2 regions of the Streptomyces sp. NPDC046866 genome follow, and region 2 is predicted to be linked to the other one. Evidence: riboswitches for the same ligand, from Rfam matches in the RefSeq annotation. Region 2 holds a riboswitch; the other holds the start of a gene.

What was found. Region 2 has a riboswitch for cyclic di-AMP ahead of AB0953_RS23565 (M23 family metallopeptidase). Riboswitches for the same ligand answer to the same signal wherever they lie in the genome.
Region 1: linked by a shared signal. The riboswitch ahead of AB0953_RS05640 (LysM peptidoglycan-binding domain-containing M23 family metallopeptidase) and the one ahead of AB0953_RS23565 (M23 family metallopeptidase) in region 2 are both predicted to bind cyclic di-AMP.

What each region holds. Positions count from the first base shown of each region.
Region 1 covers NZ_JBEYXN010000002.1:497,651-504,870, forward strand. Annotated here, with positions in the region: gene AB0953_RS05635 (SGNH/GDSL hydrolase family protein) at 53-841, opposite strand; gene AB0953_RS05640 (LysM peptidoglycan-binding domain-containing M23 family metallopeptidase) at 1,018-2,019, opposite strand; cyclic di-AMP (ydaO/yuaA leader) riboswitch at 2,024-2,209, opposite strand; gene AB0953_RS05645 (tyrosine-protein phosphatase) at 2,521-3,339, shown strand; gene AB0953_RS05650 (aspartate aminotransferase family protein) at 3,426-4,838, opposite strand; gene hpnH (adenosyl-hopene transferase HpnH) at 4,835-5,866, opposite strand; gene AB0953_RS05660 (1-hydroxy-2-methyl-2-butenyl 4-diphosphate reductase) at 5,872-6,558, opposite strand; gene shc (squalene--hopene cyclase) at 6,558-7,220, opposite strand, start outside.
Region 2 covers NZ_JBEYXN010000017.1:78,136-85,355, forward strand. Annotated here, with positions in the region: gene AB0953_RS23550 (DNA topoisomerase IV subunit A) at 1-1,289, opposite strand, end outside; gene AB0953_RS23555 (pitrilysin family protein) at 1,539-2,897, shown strand; gene AB0953_RS23560 (pitrilysin family protein) at 2,918-4,285, shown strand; cyclic di-AMP (ydaO/yuaA leader) riboswitch at 4,524-4,678, shown strand; gene AB0953_RS23565 (M23 family metallopeptidase) at 4,692-5,486, shown strand; gene AB0953_RS23570 (GntR family transcriptional regulator) at 5,713-6,378, shown strand; gene AB0953_RS23575 (HPr family phosphocarrier protein) at 6,607-6,888, opposite strand; gene AB0953_RS23580 (GNAT family N-acetyltransferase) at 7,073-7,220, shown strand, end outside.

The sequences.
Region 1 (7,220 bases), on a different contig from region 2:
GTACAAGGCCTGCGGAGGCAGGAGCCGGCCGCCGCGTGAGGGGGCCGGAGGGCTACAGCGGGAGCAGGTCGGGCCGCTTCGCCTCGACGTGGTCCCCGGAGGACTCCCCGCGCAGCCGGCGCCCGATCCACGGCACCAGGTGCTCGCGGGCCCACTGGATGTTGCCGCGGGTCACGTCCACCGAGCCGCGGGGCTGCTGCGGCGGCCACGGCTGGTCGGGGTCGGCCGGCACCCGGAGCCCGAGCACCTGGGCGGCGCGCAGGGCGACCCGGGTGTGGCCCTCGGGCGACAGGTGGAGCCGGTCGTCGTCCCAAGCCCGCCGGTCCTGGACGGACTTCAGCGACCAGAGGTCGAGGACCGGGCAGTCGTACCGGTCGGCGATGGCGCGCACGTGCGCGCTGTACGTCGCCACCTTGCCCCGCAGGTGCTTGAGGACGGGCACGCCGCGGGTGTCGAAGCCAGTGGTGATCATGACCTGGCCGACGGAGCCGGCGAGGTCGGCGACGGCCGCCTCGAACCGCTCCGCCACGGCGTCCGGGTCGCTGCCGGGCCGGATGATGTCGTTGCCGCCTGCGCAGAAGGTCACCAGGTCCGGCGCGAGCTCCTTGGCCCGCGGGACCTGTTCGGCCACGATCTGGTCGAGGAGGCGCCCCCGCACGGCGAGGTTCGCGTACCGGAACTCGCCTTCCGGGCGCTGGTCGGCCAGGAGTACGGCCAGGCGGTCCGCCCAGCCGACGAAGTTCCCCCCGGGTCCCGGGTCCCCCACGCCCTCGGTGAAGCTGTCCCCGATCGCCGCGTACGAGCCGATGGTCCTGTCGTACTTCTTCGTCGTCTCTGTCATCGTCGTCGCTGCCACGGGACCATATCCTCCACCCCGGATCGTGACCTACGCCACCGTAGGAAGGGGTTGACGGACCGTGATCTATACCACCGGGCAGGTGCGGAATAACAGCGCGTGAGGCCGGGGCCCCCCTCGGGTCCCGGCCCCACGCGGGTCTCACGCCTCCACAGCGGCGGTCAGATGCTGACGCCCTTCGAGCGGAGGTAGGCCAGCGGGTCGATGTCCGAGCCGTACGCGGGGCCCGTGCGGACCTCGAAGTGCAGGTGCGGTCCGGTGGAGTTGCCGGTGGAGCCGGAGAGGCCGATCTGCTGGCCCGCGGTGACGCTCTGGCCGACGGAGACGGACAGCTGGGAGAGGTGGCCGTACTGGGAGTACTTGCCGTCGGCGTGCCGGATGACGACCTCGTTGCCGTACGCGCCGCCCCAGCCGGCGGAGACGACGGTGCCCGCACCGACCGCCTTGACGGTGGTGCCGGAGCTCGCGATGAAGTCGACGCCGGTGTGGTAGCCGCTGGACCACATGGCGCCGGGGGTCTTGTACGGGGTGGAGATACCGCCGCCGACGGGGGCGACGAAGGCGGCGGCGGGGGCGGCGGCCTGCGGGGCCTTCCCGGCGGGCGCGGCCGCCGGGGCGTCCCGGTCGGCGGCGGGCGCCGGGGCCTTCTCCTTCGGCGCGGCCGCTTGCGCGGCGGCGGGCTTCCGGGCCGGGGCCGCGGCCGGGGCGTCGGCCGCGGCGGCGTCGGTCGCAGCGGCGTCGGTCGCAGCGGCGTCGGTCGCAGCGGCGTCGGCCTTCGCACCGAGGGTCAGCTTCAAGCCGGGGTGGATCAGCGACGGGTCGGTGCCGACGGCCTCGCGGTTGTCGGCGTACAGCCGCTCCCAGCCGCCGGGCAGGTGGCGGTCGGCGGCGATGGTGGAGAGGCAGTCGCCCGGCACGACCGTGTAGACGGACGGGGCGGCCCGGTCGGCGCCCTGCGCGGCAGCGGCCGGCTGGGCGGTCCGCAGCGACACCGGCAACGGGACCTGCGGGGCGGTGGCGGGCGCAGCGGCCGGCGCGGCCGCGTGGGCGCCGGCGGCGCCGATCAGCGGCAGGGCGAGGGCGGCGCCACCGGTGCCGGCGAAGGCGAGACGCCGGGCTGTCGAGGGGGACTTGGGACGGCGGTGCTTGCCCTGTGCCGGCATGGCGCATTCCTCTCCGTCGCCTGCGAGGTGAGCTGTCGGGTTCGGACTGGAGATGTCCGGCCGGACACGGACGCGAGCGGCGCGTGTACGGCTTCACCCCGAGCTGCTCCGTATGGAGGAGATCCAAAAGAGAGCAGCGGCCTACCTGGTTCCCCCGCTCCTGCCGCGCATGAATGGTCGGGTCGGTTTTCCGGACGGCGGCAGGATCAGGCGGTCCATCCGGATCGATCGCGAAGGTAATCGAGTTCGGCCTCGCGGAACAAGCCGTGAATTCCTGACGGATTCACAGAAAGGGGCGGCCGGCAGAATTCCCGGTCACCCTCCGTCCATTCCCCGGAGCCAACGGCCTTTACGGCCGGGCCATTCGGAATCGGCGATCAGGCACTCACGGTCACCGTATGATCTGGCTCACGCCCGTTGCGCCCGATCTGGCCACCGCGAACGGCAAGTTGGGCCCAAGCAGTGCAATTCGGACACCACGACCCTGTCGGAGGAGCTCCCGTGACCCAGCAGATACCCCCGCCCCCGTCGGCGCACCGGATACCGGAGCCCGAACTGTCCGGAGTGCGCAACTTCCGCGACGTGGGAGGGCTGCCGACCACCGACGGACGACGGGTCAGGCCGGGACGACTCTTCCGAAGCGGACATCTCGCACATGCCACCGAAACCGATGCAGAATTCCTCGCCTCCCTCGGGCTCCACACCGTCTTCGACTTCCGCAACGAGGTGGACCAGGCCCTGGAGGGCCCCGACGTCGAGCTGCCGGGCGTGCGCAACGTCAACATCCCGCTGTCCGACCCGGCCGCCGGCAAGGACTTCTGGACGATCGTCCGCGACGGCGACGTCGAACAGCTCCGCGGGATCCTCGGCGACGGGAAGGCCGCCGCCCGGATGACGAAGGCGTACCGCGCGATGGTGCTGGAGCGCACCGCCGAGCACAGCCGGGTCCTGCACGCCCTCGCCGACGACAGCGTCCCGGCGCTCATGCACTGCGCGGCCGGGAAGGACCGGGCGGGCCTGTCGATCGCCGTCACCCTGCTCGCCCTCGGGGTGGAGCGCGAGGCCATCACCGCGGACTACCTGGAGTCGAACGCCCCCCACCGCCGCTACCGGGTGCGCCGCAGCAGCGGTGCGCCCGAGGCCCGCTCCCCGGAGGTGATGGAGCTGCTCGCGCCGCTCTTCGACGCCCGCACCGCCTACCTCGACGCGGCCTTCGACGCCATCGACGAGCGCTGGGGCGGGGCCGAGCGCTACCTGGCCGAGGGCCTGCGCCTCGCCCCCGCAACCCGCGCCCGCCTGCGCGAGCAGCTCCTCCACTAGCGCCGCCCCGCCGAGGCCGTCGCCCACACCGTGGAGGTGAGCCGCCGGGCCGCGGCGACCCGACCGCCCGACCCGGCCGCGGGCCGTCAGCCGCCGCCGACGGCCTGCTTCACCAGGGTCCTGCCGAAGTCCCACATGAGTCCCCCGCCGCCGTGGGCCTCGTCCATGACCGCGCGGAACGCCACGACGAACCGGTCGATGTCGGACTCGTCCACGACCAGCGGCGGAATCAGTTTGATCACCTCCAGGTGGTCCCCCGAGACCTGGGTCAGGATCCGGTGCTTCTGCAGCAGGGGCACCACGACCATCTGCGCGAACAGGCCCTTGCGGGCCGCCTGGAGCATCGTCCACCGGCTGCGCAGCCGCAGCGAGGCGGGCCGGCCGAACTCGATGCCGACCATCAGGCCGCGCCCGCGCACCTCGTGCAGCAGCTCGTACTCGTCCACGAGCGCCGCGAGGCGCCCGCGCAGCAGGTCGCCCATGGTTCGGGCGCGGGCGACGATCCCCTCGTCCTCCATGACGGAGAGCACCGCGAGCCCGGCCGCCATGGCCTGCGCGTTGGAGCCGAAGCTGGCGGAGTGCACCAGCACCCGGTCCATGGACGAGTAGACCTTCCGGAAGATCCACTCCCGGCCCAGGGTCGCGCCGACGGGGACGTAGCCCCCCGACAGGGCCTTGGCCACGCACACCAGGTCCGGCTCCACGCCCGGCTCGTGCTGGTACGCATAGAAATCGCCGGTCCGCCCCAGGCCGGTCTGGACCTCGTCGGCGATCAGCAGCGCCTTGTGCCGGCGCAGGCACTCCTGCGCCGCCGCGAGGAACCCGGGCGGGGCCGCGTGCACGCCCTTGCCCTGGATCGGCTCGACGACGAACGCGGCGACGTCCCCGCGCCGCAGCTCGCGCTCCAGCGCGCCCAGGTCGCCGAGCGGGATCCGGGTGTCGGGCAGGAGCGGGGCGAAGCCGTCGCGGAACCCGCTCTCCCCGTTGACCGAGAGGGACCCGGTGGTCAGCCCGTGGAAGGCGTGGTCGCAGTAGAGGATCCTGGGCCGCCCGGTGGCGTACCGGGCGAACTTCAGGGCGGTCTCCACGGCCTCGGTGCCGCTGTTGCCGAAGAAGACCCGCTCCAGGTGGGGGCTGTGCGCGAGCAGCCTCTCGGCCAGCAGCCCGGGCAGCGGCGGGCAGTCGAAGCGGGTCAGGTCGGCGAGATCGGCGTCGAGGACGTCGTGCAGGGCGCGGCGGACGACGGGATGGTGGCGACCCAGGCCCATCACCCCGAACCCGGCCAGCATGTCCAGGTAGTCGTTGCCGTCGGCGTCCCAGAAGTGGGCGCCCTCGGCCCGCTCGTAGACCTTGTCGAAGCCGATGGTGTGCAGCATCCGGGGCAGCTGGGGGTTGAGGTGGCGGGCGTGGAGCTCGTAGCGCTCCGCCCCGCGCTCGGCCAGCAGGGACTTCAGGTCGAACTCCGGGCGGCCCTGCGGCGGGCTGGCGGGGGCGCTCACGACGAGGCGTCCCTGCTGCCGCCGATGGTCTCCCGCGCCGCGCGCAGGGACTCCTTCAGCGATCCCATGGTGGCGAGGACGGCGGTGGGCTCGTAGCCGCAGTGCGCCATGCAGTTCGCGCAGCGCGGGTCCTTCCCGCGGCCGTAGGCGTTCCAGTCGGTCTCCTCGATGAGCTCGCGGTACGTGGGCACGTATCCGTCGCTCATCAGATAGCAGGGGCGCTGCCAGCCGAAGAGCGAGTAATTCGGAATGGCCCAGGCGGTGCACGGGAAATCGGCCTTGCCCTCGAGGAAATCCAGGAAGAGCGGGGAGTGGTTGAGCCTCCAGCGGCGCCGGTTCCCGCCCGCGAAGGCCTTCCGGAAGAGGTCCCTGGTCTGTTCGACGCCGAGGAAGTGCTCCTGGTCGGGTGCCTTTTCGTAGGCGTAGGCGGGCGAGATCATCATTTCGTCGACCTTGAGGTCGTCGTTGAGGTAGTTGAGCACCTCGATGACGGTCTGCGGGGTGTCGGTATTGAAGAAGGTGGAGTTGGTGGTCACCCGGAACCCGCGCCGCTTGGCCTCCTTGATGGCCGCGACCGCCTCGTCGAAGACGCCTTCCTTGGCGACCGACTCGTCGTGCCGCTCGCGCAGTCCGTCGATGTGCACGGCGAACGCGAAGTAGGGCGAGGGGGTGAACTTCTCGATCTTCTTGCGGAGCAGCAGGGCGTTGGTGCAGAGGAAGACGTACTTGCGCCGGGCCACCAACTGCCGGACGATCTCGTCGATCTGCGGGTGCATCAGCGGCTCGCCGCCCGCGATGGACACCATGGGCGCGCCGGATTCCAGGACGGCGCCGACCGCCTGGGCCACCGGCATGCGCTGCTTGAGCACGCCGGCCGGGTGCTGGATCTTCCCGCAGCCCTCGCAGGCCAGGTTGCAGGCGTAGAGCGGCTCGAGCTCGACGATCAGCGGGAACTTCTCCCGCTTGCGGAGCTTTTGTTCGAGCAGATAGGTCCCGACCCTGATGGACTGTCGCAGCGGCATGGCCATCTGGCTCACCTCCTGGGGAGCAGCAAAGAACGGTGCCAGTCATGAAAAGCGGGCATCACGGCACGCAGTACGCGGAAGGCCGATATTCCACCGCGGACCGTGCCGATACGGACGAGCTCGTGCTCCGGAGCGTCGACGACCACCCGGACGGCCGCAACCGGGCGGTGCGGCCCGGGCGGCCCGGCCCGGGTGGCGGCCCACAGGGTGGCCGCGGACTCCATGTCGACCGCGATGGCGCCGCCGGCCCGCAGCTGCGCGCGCTCCTGGCCGCGGACGACGTGGTCGGATCCGGTCAGGGCGCCGGTGTGCACGGTGCGGCCCGGGGCGGCCCGGGCCAGCGCCTCGGCGAGCAGGGCCGTCCCCGCGCAGGCGACGGTGCCGCGCGGGTCGCGGGTCTCCTCGGCGACGACGAGGTCGCCGGGGTGCATGCCCGGGACCAGCCCGGCGCAGAACCCGGTGGCCAGGACGGCGGCCCCGCGCAGGGCCGGCTCGGCCAGCGCCCGGCCCACGGCCCGCTCGGCTGCGCGCGGGCCCATGCCCGTGCGCAGCAGGACGTGCCGCTCGGGGGCGCCGCGCCCGCCGCTGCGCAGGGCCGCCCGCTCGATGCGCAGCGCGCAGGCGACCAGCAGCGGTACGGGCCCGGGGCCGGACCGCGGATCGGGCCGGGGCCGGTCGGCCCGGGCGGCGGCCATCAGGACGCCCCGGGCGCGAAGGGTTCCCCGTACAGGTAGCGGCCCAGGGCGGTGAGCGGGAACACCTGCCGGTACAGGTGGTAGTTGATGGAGAAGTCCCACGGGAAGCCGGTGCCGGTGAAGTACGGCTCGTCCCAGGAGCCGTCCGGGGCCTGCGTCGCCACCAGGTAGGCGATGCCGCGCCGGACGGCCCTGCCGTCCCGCTCCCCCGCCGAGAGCAGGGCCATCAGCGCCCAGGCGGTCTGGGAGGCGGTGGAGGCGCCCTTGCCCGCCCAGGCGGGGTCCCGGTAGGAGCGCTGGTCCTCGCCCCAGCCCCCGTCCTCGTTCTGTACGGACTCCAGCCAGCGCACGGCCCGGCGGACCGCCGGATGCGCCGGGGGGATGCCGGCGGCGGCGAGCGCCGGGAGCACCGACCCGGTCCCGTAGACGTAGTTGGTGCCCCAGCGGCCGAACCAGCTGCCGTCGGGCTCCTGGTGGGCGAGCAGCCAGGCGATGCCGCGGCGGGTCCTGGGGTCGGCGGCCCGGCCCTCGACGGCGAGCATCTCCACCACGTGGGCGGTGACGTCGGCCGACGGCGGGTCGATGACCTCGCCGAAGTCGCAGAACGGCAGCCGGTTCGGCAGGGGGCTGGTGTTGTCGGCGTCGAAGGCGGCCCAGCCGCC
Region 2 (7,220 bases):
ACCTCGCTCAGCGAGAAGCGCTCCATCAGGCGCTCCTTGGCCTGGGCGGAGTTGTCGCTGTCGCGGATGATCCGGATGACCTCGTCGATGTCGAGCAGGGCCACGAGCAGGCCCTCGACCAGGTGGAGGCGGTCGCGCCGCTTGCCGCGGCGGAACTCGCTGCGCCGGCGCACGACGTCGAAGCGGTGGTCGAGGTAGACCTCCAGCAGCTCCTTGAGGCCCAGCGTGAGCGGCTGGCCGTCGACCAGGGCCACGTTGTTGATGCCGAAGGACTCCTCCATCGGCGTCAGCTTGTAGAGCTGCTCCAGCACGGCCTCGGGGTGGAAGCCGTTCTTGACCTCGATGACCAGGCGCAGGCCGTGCGCGCGGTCGGTCAGGTCCTTCACGTCCGCGATGCCCTGGAGCTTCTTCGACCCGACCAGGTCCTTGATCTTCGCGACGACCTTCTCGGGGCCGACGGTGAAGGGCAGTTCCGTGACGACCAGGCCCTTGCGGCGCGCGGTCACGTCCTCCACGGACACCGTCGCGCGGATCTTGAAGGTGCCGCGGCCGTTCTCGTACGCGTCCTTGATCCCGGACAGGCCCACGATCCGGCCCCCGGTGGGCAGGTCGGGACCCGGCACGAAGCGCATCAGCGCCTCCAGGTCCGCCTGCGGGTAGCGGATCAGGTGGCGGGCGGCCGCGATGACCTCGCCCAGGTTGTGCGGGGGCATGTTGGTGGCCATGCCGACCGCGATCCCGGACGCGCCGTTGACCAGCAGGTTCGGGTACGCGGCGGGCAGCGCGACCGGCTCGCGCTCCTGGCCGTCGTAGTTGGCGGTGAAGTCGACGGTGTCCTCGTCGATCGACTCCGTCATCAGTGACGTCGCGTCGGCCATCCGGCACTCGGTGTAGCGCATGGCGGCCGGCGGGTCGTCGTTGCCCAGGGAGCCGAAGTTGCCGTGGCCGTCGACGAGCGGCAGCCGCATCGAGAAGGGCTGCGCCATGCGGACGAGGGCGTCGTAGATCGACGCGTCGCCGTGCGGGTGCAGCTTGCCCATGACCTCGCCGACGACGCGGGCGCACTTGACGTACCCGCGGTCGGGGCGCAGGCCCATCTCGTTCATCTGGTAGACGATGCGCCGGTGGACCGGCTTCATGCCGTCCCGGGCGTCGGGCAGGGCGCGGGAGTAGATCACCGAGTACGCGTACTCGAGGAAGGAGCCCTGCATTTCGTCGACGACGTCGATGTCGAGGATGTTCTCCTCGAAATCCTCCGGCGGCGGGGTCTTCGTGCTGCGGCGGGCCATCGCTGCGCGGCTCCTTAACCAAGAAAGAAGGTGTGCTGGGGGTCTGGCGGGGTAGGGCGTCGGGCGGGGTCGGGGCCGGGAGCCCGGACGGGCCCGCCGGGGTGTCGCGGACCATTGTGGCCCGAGGCTCCGACAGCGCCGACTCCGACCCAGGCCTGAGCCGGGAACTTCCCCGGTGCCCGACGCGCTTGCATACAGTGGCAGGTCTGACACAAATCTCTGCATCGCGATCGAAGGGACCACATGCCCATGGGTCACACGGCCACAGCCCAGGCCGGCTCCGGCGGCCTGACAGCGACCGAACACCGGCTGGCCAACGGCCTGCGCGTGGTGCTCTCCGAGGACCACCTGACCCCGGTCGCCGCCGTCTGCCTCTGGTACGACGTCGGCTCGCGCCACGAAGTCAAGGGGCGCACCGGTCTGGCTCACCTCTTCGAGCACCTGATGTTCCAGGGCTCGGCGAGCGTACCGGGCAACGGGCACTTCGAGCTGGTCCAGGGCGCCGGCGGTTCGCTGAACGGCACCACGAGCTTCGAGCGCACGAACTACTTCGAGACCATGCCGGCCCACCAGCTGGAGCTCGCGCTCTGGCTGGAGGCCGACCGGATGGGCTCGCTGCTGGCCGCCCTGGACGAGGAGTCCATGGAGAACCAGCGCGACGTCGTCAAGAACGAGCGCCGCCAGCGCTACGACAACGTCCCCTACGGCACGGCCTTCGAGCGGCTGACCGCCCTGGCCTACCCCGACGGCCACCCGTACCACCACACGCCGATCGGTTCGATGGCCGACCTGGACGCGGCCTCGCTGGAGGACGCCCGCGCCTTCTTCCGCACGTACTACGCGCCGAACAACGCGGTGCTGTCGGTCGTCGGCGACATCGACCCGGCCCAGACCCTGGCCTGGATCGAGAAGTACTTCGGCACGATCCCCTCGCACGACGGCAAGAAGCCGCCGCGCGACGGCAGCCTGCCCGAGATCATGGGCCGCGAGCTCCGCGAGGAGATCGTCGAGGAGGTCCCGGCCCGCGCGCTGATGGCCGCCTACCGCCTGCCGCACGACGGCACCCGCGAGTGCGACGCCGCCGACGTGGCCCTCACCGTCCTCGGCGGCGGCGAGTCCTCCCGGCTGCACAACCGCCTGGTACGCCGCGACCAGACGGCCGTCGCCGCCAGCTTCGGCATGCTCCGCCTGGCCGGCGCCCCCTCCATGGGCTGGCTGGACGTGAAGACCTCCAGCGGTGTCGAGGTGCCCGCCATCGAGGCCGCCGTGGACGAGGAGCTCGCCCGGTTCGCCGCCGAGGGCCCGACGGCCGAGGAGATGGAGCGCGCCCAGGCGCAGCTGGAGCGCGAGTGGCTCGACCGGCTGAGCACCGTGGCCGGCCGCGCCGACGAACTGTGCCGCTTCGCCGTCCTCTTCGGCGACCCGCAGCTCGCCCTGACCGCCGTGCAGCGGGTCCTCGACATCACCGCCGAGGAGGTGCAGGCCGTGGCCGCGGCCCGGCTGCGCCCCGACAACCGCGCGGTGCTGGTGTACGAGCCCCTCGCGGCCGACGCCGCTGCCGATGACGACGCCGCGAACCAGAACGAGAACGAGGGGGCGGAGCAGTGAGCGACACCGCAGCCGTCACGATGACCTTCCACCCGCGGCCGCAGGCCGGCGAGGCCCGCCCCTGGGCCTTCCCGGCCCCCGAGCGCGGTGCGTTGCCCAACGGCATGACGGTGCTGCGCTGCCACCGCCCGGGCCAGCAGGTGGTCGCCGTCGAGGTCAACCTCGCCGCCCCGCTGGACGCCGAGCCCGAGGGCCTGGACGGCGTGGCGACCATCATGGCCCGGGCGCTGTCCGAGGGCACCGACAAGCACTCCGCCGAGGAGTTCGCCGCCGAGCTCGAGCGCTGCGGAGCCACCCTCGACGCCCACGCCGACCACCCCGGCCTGCGGGTCTCCCTGGAGGTCCCGGCCTCCCGGCTGCACAAGGCCCTGGGCCTGGTCGCCGAGGCGCTGCGGGCGCCGGCCTTCGCCGACAGCGAGGTCGACCGCCTGGTGCGCAACCGCCTCGACGAGATCCCGCACGAGCTGGCCAACCCGCAGCGCCGCGCCGCCAAGGAGCTCTCCCGCCAGCTCTTCCCGGCCTCCCTGCGCATGTCCCGGCCGCGCCAGGGCACCGAGGAGACCGTCGCCCGGATCGACTCCGCGGCCGTCCGCGCCTTCTACGAGGCCCACGTGCGCCCCGCCACGGCCACCGCCGTGGTCGTCGGCGACCTGACCGGCATCGACCTGGACGCCGTGCTGGCGGACACCCTGGGCGCCTGGACCGGCGACACCGCCGAGGCCCGCCCCGTGCCGCCGGTGACCGCCGACGACACCGGCCGGGTGGTCATCGTGGACCGGCCCGGCGCGGTCCAGACGCAGCTGCTCATCGGCCGGATCGGGCCGGACCGGCACGACAGCGTCTGGGCGGCTCAGGTGCTGGGCACGTACTGCCTGGGCGGCACCCTCACCTCGCGCCTGGACAAGGTGCTGCGCGAGGAGAAGGGGTACACCTACGGCGTGCGCGCGTTCGGCCAGGTGCTGCGCTCCACCGCCGACGGACGCGGGGCCTCGATGCTCGCCATCAGCGGCTCGGTGGACACCCCCAACACCGGCCCCGCGCTGGAGGACCTGTGGAAGGTGCTGCGCACCCTCGCCGAGGAGGGTCTGACCGATGCCGAACGGGACGTCGCCGTGCAGAACCTGGTCGGGGTGGCCCCGCTGAAGTTCGAGACGGCCGCCGCCGTCGCGGGCACGCTCGCCGACCAGGTCGAGCAGGAGCTGCCGGACGACTACCAGGCCCGGCTGTACGCCCAGTTGGCGAACACGGGCACCGTGGAGGCCACCACGGCGGTCGTCAAGGCCTTCCCGGTGGACCGCCTGGTCACCGTGCTCGTCGGTGACGCCTCGCAGATCGAGGAGCCGGTGCGCGCGCTGGGCATCGGAGAGGTGACCGTCGTCACCAACTGACCGGCGCCGCACGGTCGATGACCCGGTGGTGCGCCGCTGACGCGTCGGCGCACGGCGAAAGTCGAAGGGCCCCGATGGCTTGGCCATCGGGGCCCTTTATGTCCAATTGGCCCCAAGGTTGCTCGTATGGGATGTGGCGTACGCAACAAAACCGCGCGTCTGTTTGGCGATTGACTGATGATCCGCCTAGCGTCGGGCGTGCTGTCCGTCGGTTTGTACGCGCCGCACCCGCGGCACCGGGCAGCGATCGCCGAGTCCCCGTCAGGCGCGAGCCTGGGGAGCCGGGGACCCACAGTCCCTGGGGTGAATCGGGCCGCCTCGCCAGAGGGGCCCGTAGGAGACCTTCCTGCTCCGAACCCGTCAGCTAACCCGGTAGGCGAGAAGGAAGGAAAGGATCAGCCCCTCCATGGCCTTTGGCAGTCGTGCCGCCGGCAAGCACCGTGGTTCCAGCCGCCTGAGCCGCAAGACCGCCGGTTACGCCGGCGTCGCCGCCCTCGCCACGACCGGCGTGGTGGGCACTCTCGCAGCCCCGGCGTTCGCCGCTACGGACCACAAGCCCTCCATGGAGGACACCGGCCTGAACGCGGTCGTCACCGCAGAGGACCTCCAGGGCCAGATCGAGGCCCAGGCCGACGCCCAGCGCAACGCCGCGGAGGCCGCCGCCCTCAAGGCCAAGGCCGAGGCCGACGCCGCAGCCCGCGCCGCCGAGGCCAAGCAGAAGGCCGAGGAGAAGGCGAAGGCCGAGCGCGAGGCCGCCGAGCGCGCCGCCCGCGAGGAGGAGCGCAAGCGCCTCAACACCTTCGTCTCGCCGCTGGACGACACCTACATCAGCACCCAGTACCACGCCGGCGGCGGCATGTGGTCCTCCGGCAGCCACACCGGCATCGACTTCCACGCGGCCTCCGGCACCTCGGTCCACGCGGTCGGCGCCGGCACCGTGGTCGAGGCCGGCTGGGGCGGCGCGTACGGCAACAACGTCGTCATCCGCCACAACGACGGCACCTACACCCAGTACGGCCACATGTCCTCGCTGAGCGTCTCCGTCGGCGAGACGGTCACCCCGGGCCAGCAGATCGGCCTGTCGGGCTCCACCGGCAACTCCAGCGGCCCGCACCTGCACTTCGAGGCCCGCACCGGCGCCACGTACGGCTCGGACATCGACCCCGTCTCGTACCTGCGCAGCCACGGCGTCGACCTCTGACCCGACGCGGCGTCGAGCAGCCCCGCTGCACCGCTGCACCGCTTCGCACAGAACCCCGGCTCGCCGAGCCGGGGTTCTCGCGTTGCGGCTCAAAAGAGAAGCCGATTTCCGCCTGCGCTCGGAAAATTCCGCGTATTGCAATAGAGTCTCAGTACGATCCCGGTACGGCGGCGGCGAAGACGCCCGGGCAGCCGGAAAAGGCGGAGAAATGGGCGGAGGTCCGGTCTTGCGTATTCCCGCGCACGCGGTATGCACTGCAATCCGCGACGACATCGTCTCCGGGGCATTCCAACCGGGCGCGCGGCTGACCGAGGAGGTGCTGGCCCGCCGCTACGGCGTCTCCCGCGTCCCGGTCCGCGAGGCCCTGCGGACGCTGGAGTCCGAGGGGTTCGTGACCACCCGCCGGCATGCGGGCGCCTGCGTTGCGGAGCCGACCGAGCAGGAGGCCGCCGACCTGCTGGAGCTGCGGATGCTGCTGGAGCCGCTGGCTGCGACCCGGGCGGCCCGGCGCCGCACCGAGGCCCACCTCAAGGTGCTGCGCGGGCTGGTCAGGCTGGGACAGGAGCGGGCCCGCCAGGGCCAGGGCGAGGACCTGCGGGCCCTGGGGAGCTGGTTCCACGAGACGCTGGCGCAGGCCTCCGGCAGCCCCGGGCTGATCGCGCTGCTCGTCCAGATGCGGCACAAGGTCGCCTGGATGTACGCGGTGCAGGCGCCGCAGCGGCCCGTGGAGTGCTGGGCGGAGCACGGGGCGATCGTGGACGCGGTGGCGCGCGGCGACGCCGAGCGGGCGCGGGCGCTGACCGCCGGGCACGCGGACCGGACGGCGGGGGCCTACCGGCTGCGGGTGAGGACTTCGCAACGTGCCGTAAACATGGCGAGCGGCTCCCATTAACAGAACCCGCGTATGAAGGGGGATGCAAAGGGGCGGCGTATGTGCGCGGGCACCGGGTGCGCGCTTTTTGTGCACGTATTCCTTGTGCCTTTCTCCGCGCTCTTTCTTCGTGTCTTTTCGACGCCCCGGTCCTGAGGGGCAAACGACAGGAGCCGCGGCCACCGGAAATTCCCGGTGGCCGCGGCTCCTGTGGTTTCCCGCGCCGTCCGCGCGGGGGAACCCGAAGGGTCAGACCGTCTCAGGGAGCTCCTCGAGGCCCTCGGCGACCAGCTTCGCCAGGCGGTCCAGGGCCGCCTCGGCACCCTCGGCGTCGGACGCCAGGATGATCTCCTCGCCGCCCTGGGCGCCCAGGCCCAGCACCGCGAGCATGGACGCGGCGTTGACGGGGGTGCCGTCGGCCTTCGCGATGGTCACCGGGACCCCGGAAGCGGTCGTCGCCCGAACGAAGATCGAGGCGGGACGAGCGTGCAGGCCCTCGGCCCAGCCGACGTTGACGCGGCGCTCTGCCATGGTGATGCCCTTCAGGTTCTTACGGTTGTCTAGACCACTATCCCACAAGGTCCCGGGTGCTCCGACCGGCCTCCGGTCCGGGCCTCCCGAGGTGCCGACCACCCCAGCTTGCACCGATTCGCCCCGGCTTGCCGCCTCCGCCGCGCAGGAGCTCCCCGGCCCGCTCTGGCCTTAAGATCGCCGCATGACCACCGCGTCGGACCCCGCGTACCCGGCCCACTGGGAGGCCGACGTCGTCCTGCGCGACGGCGGCACCGCCCGCATCAGGCCCATCACCACCGAGGACGCCGGCCGGCTGGTCAGCTTCTACGAGCAGGTCTCCGACGAGTCGA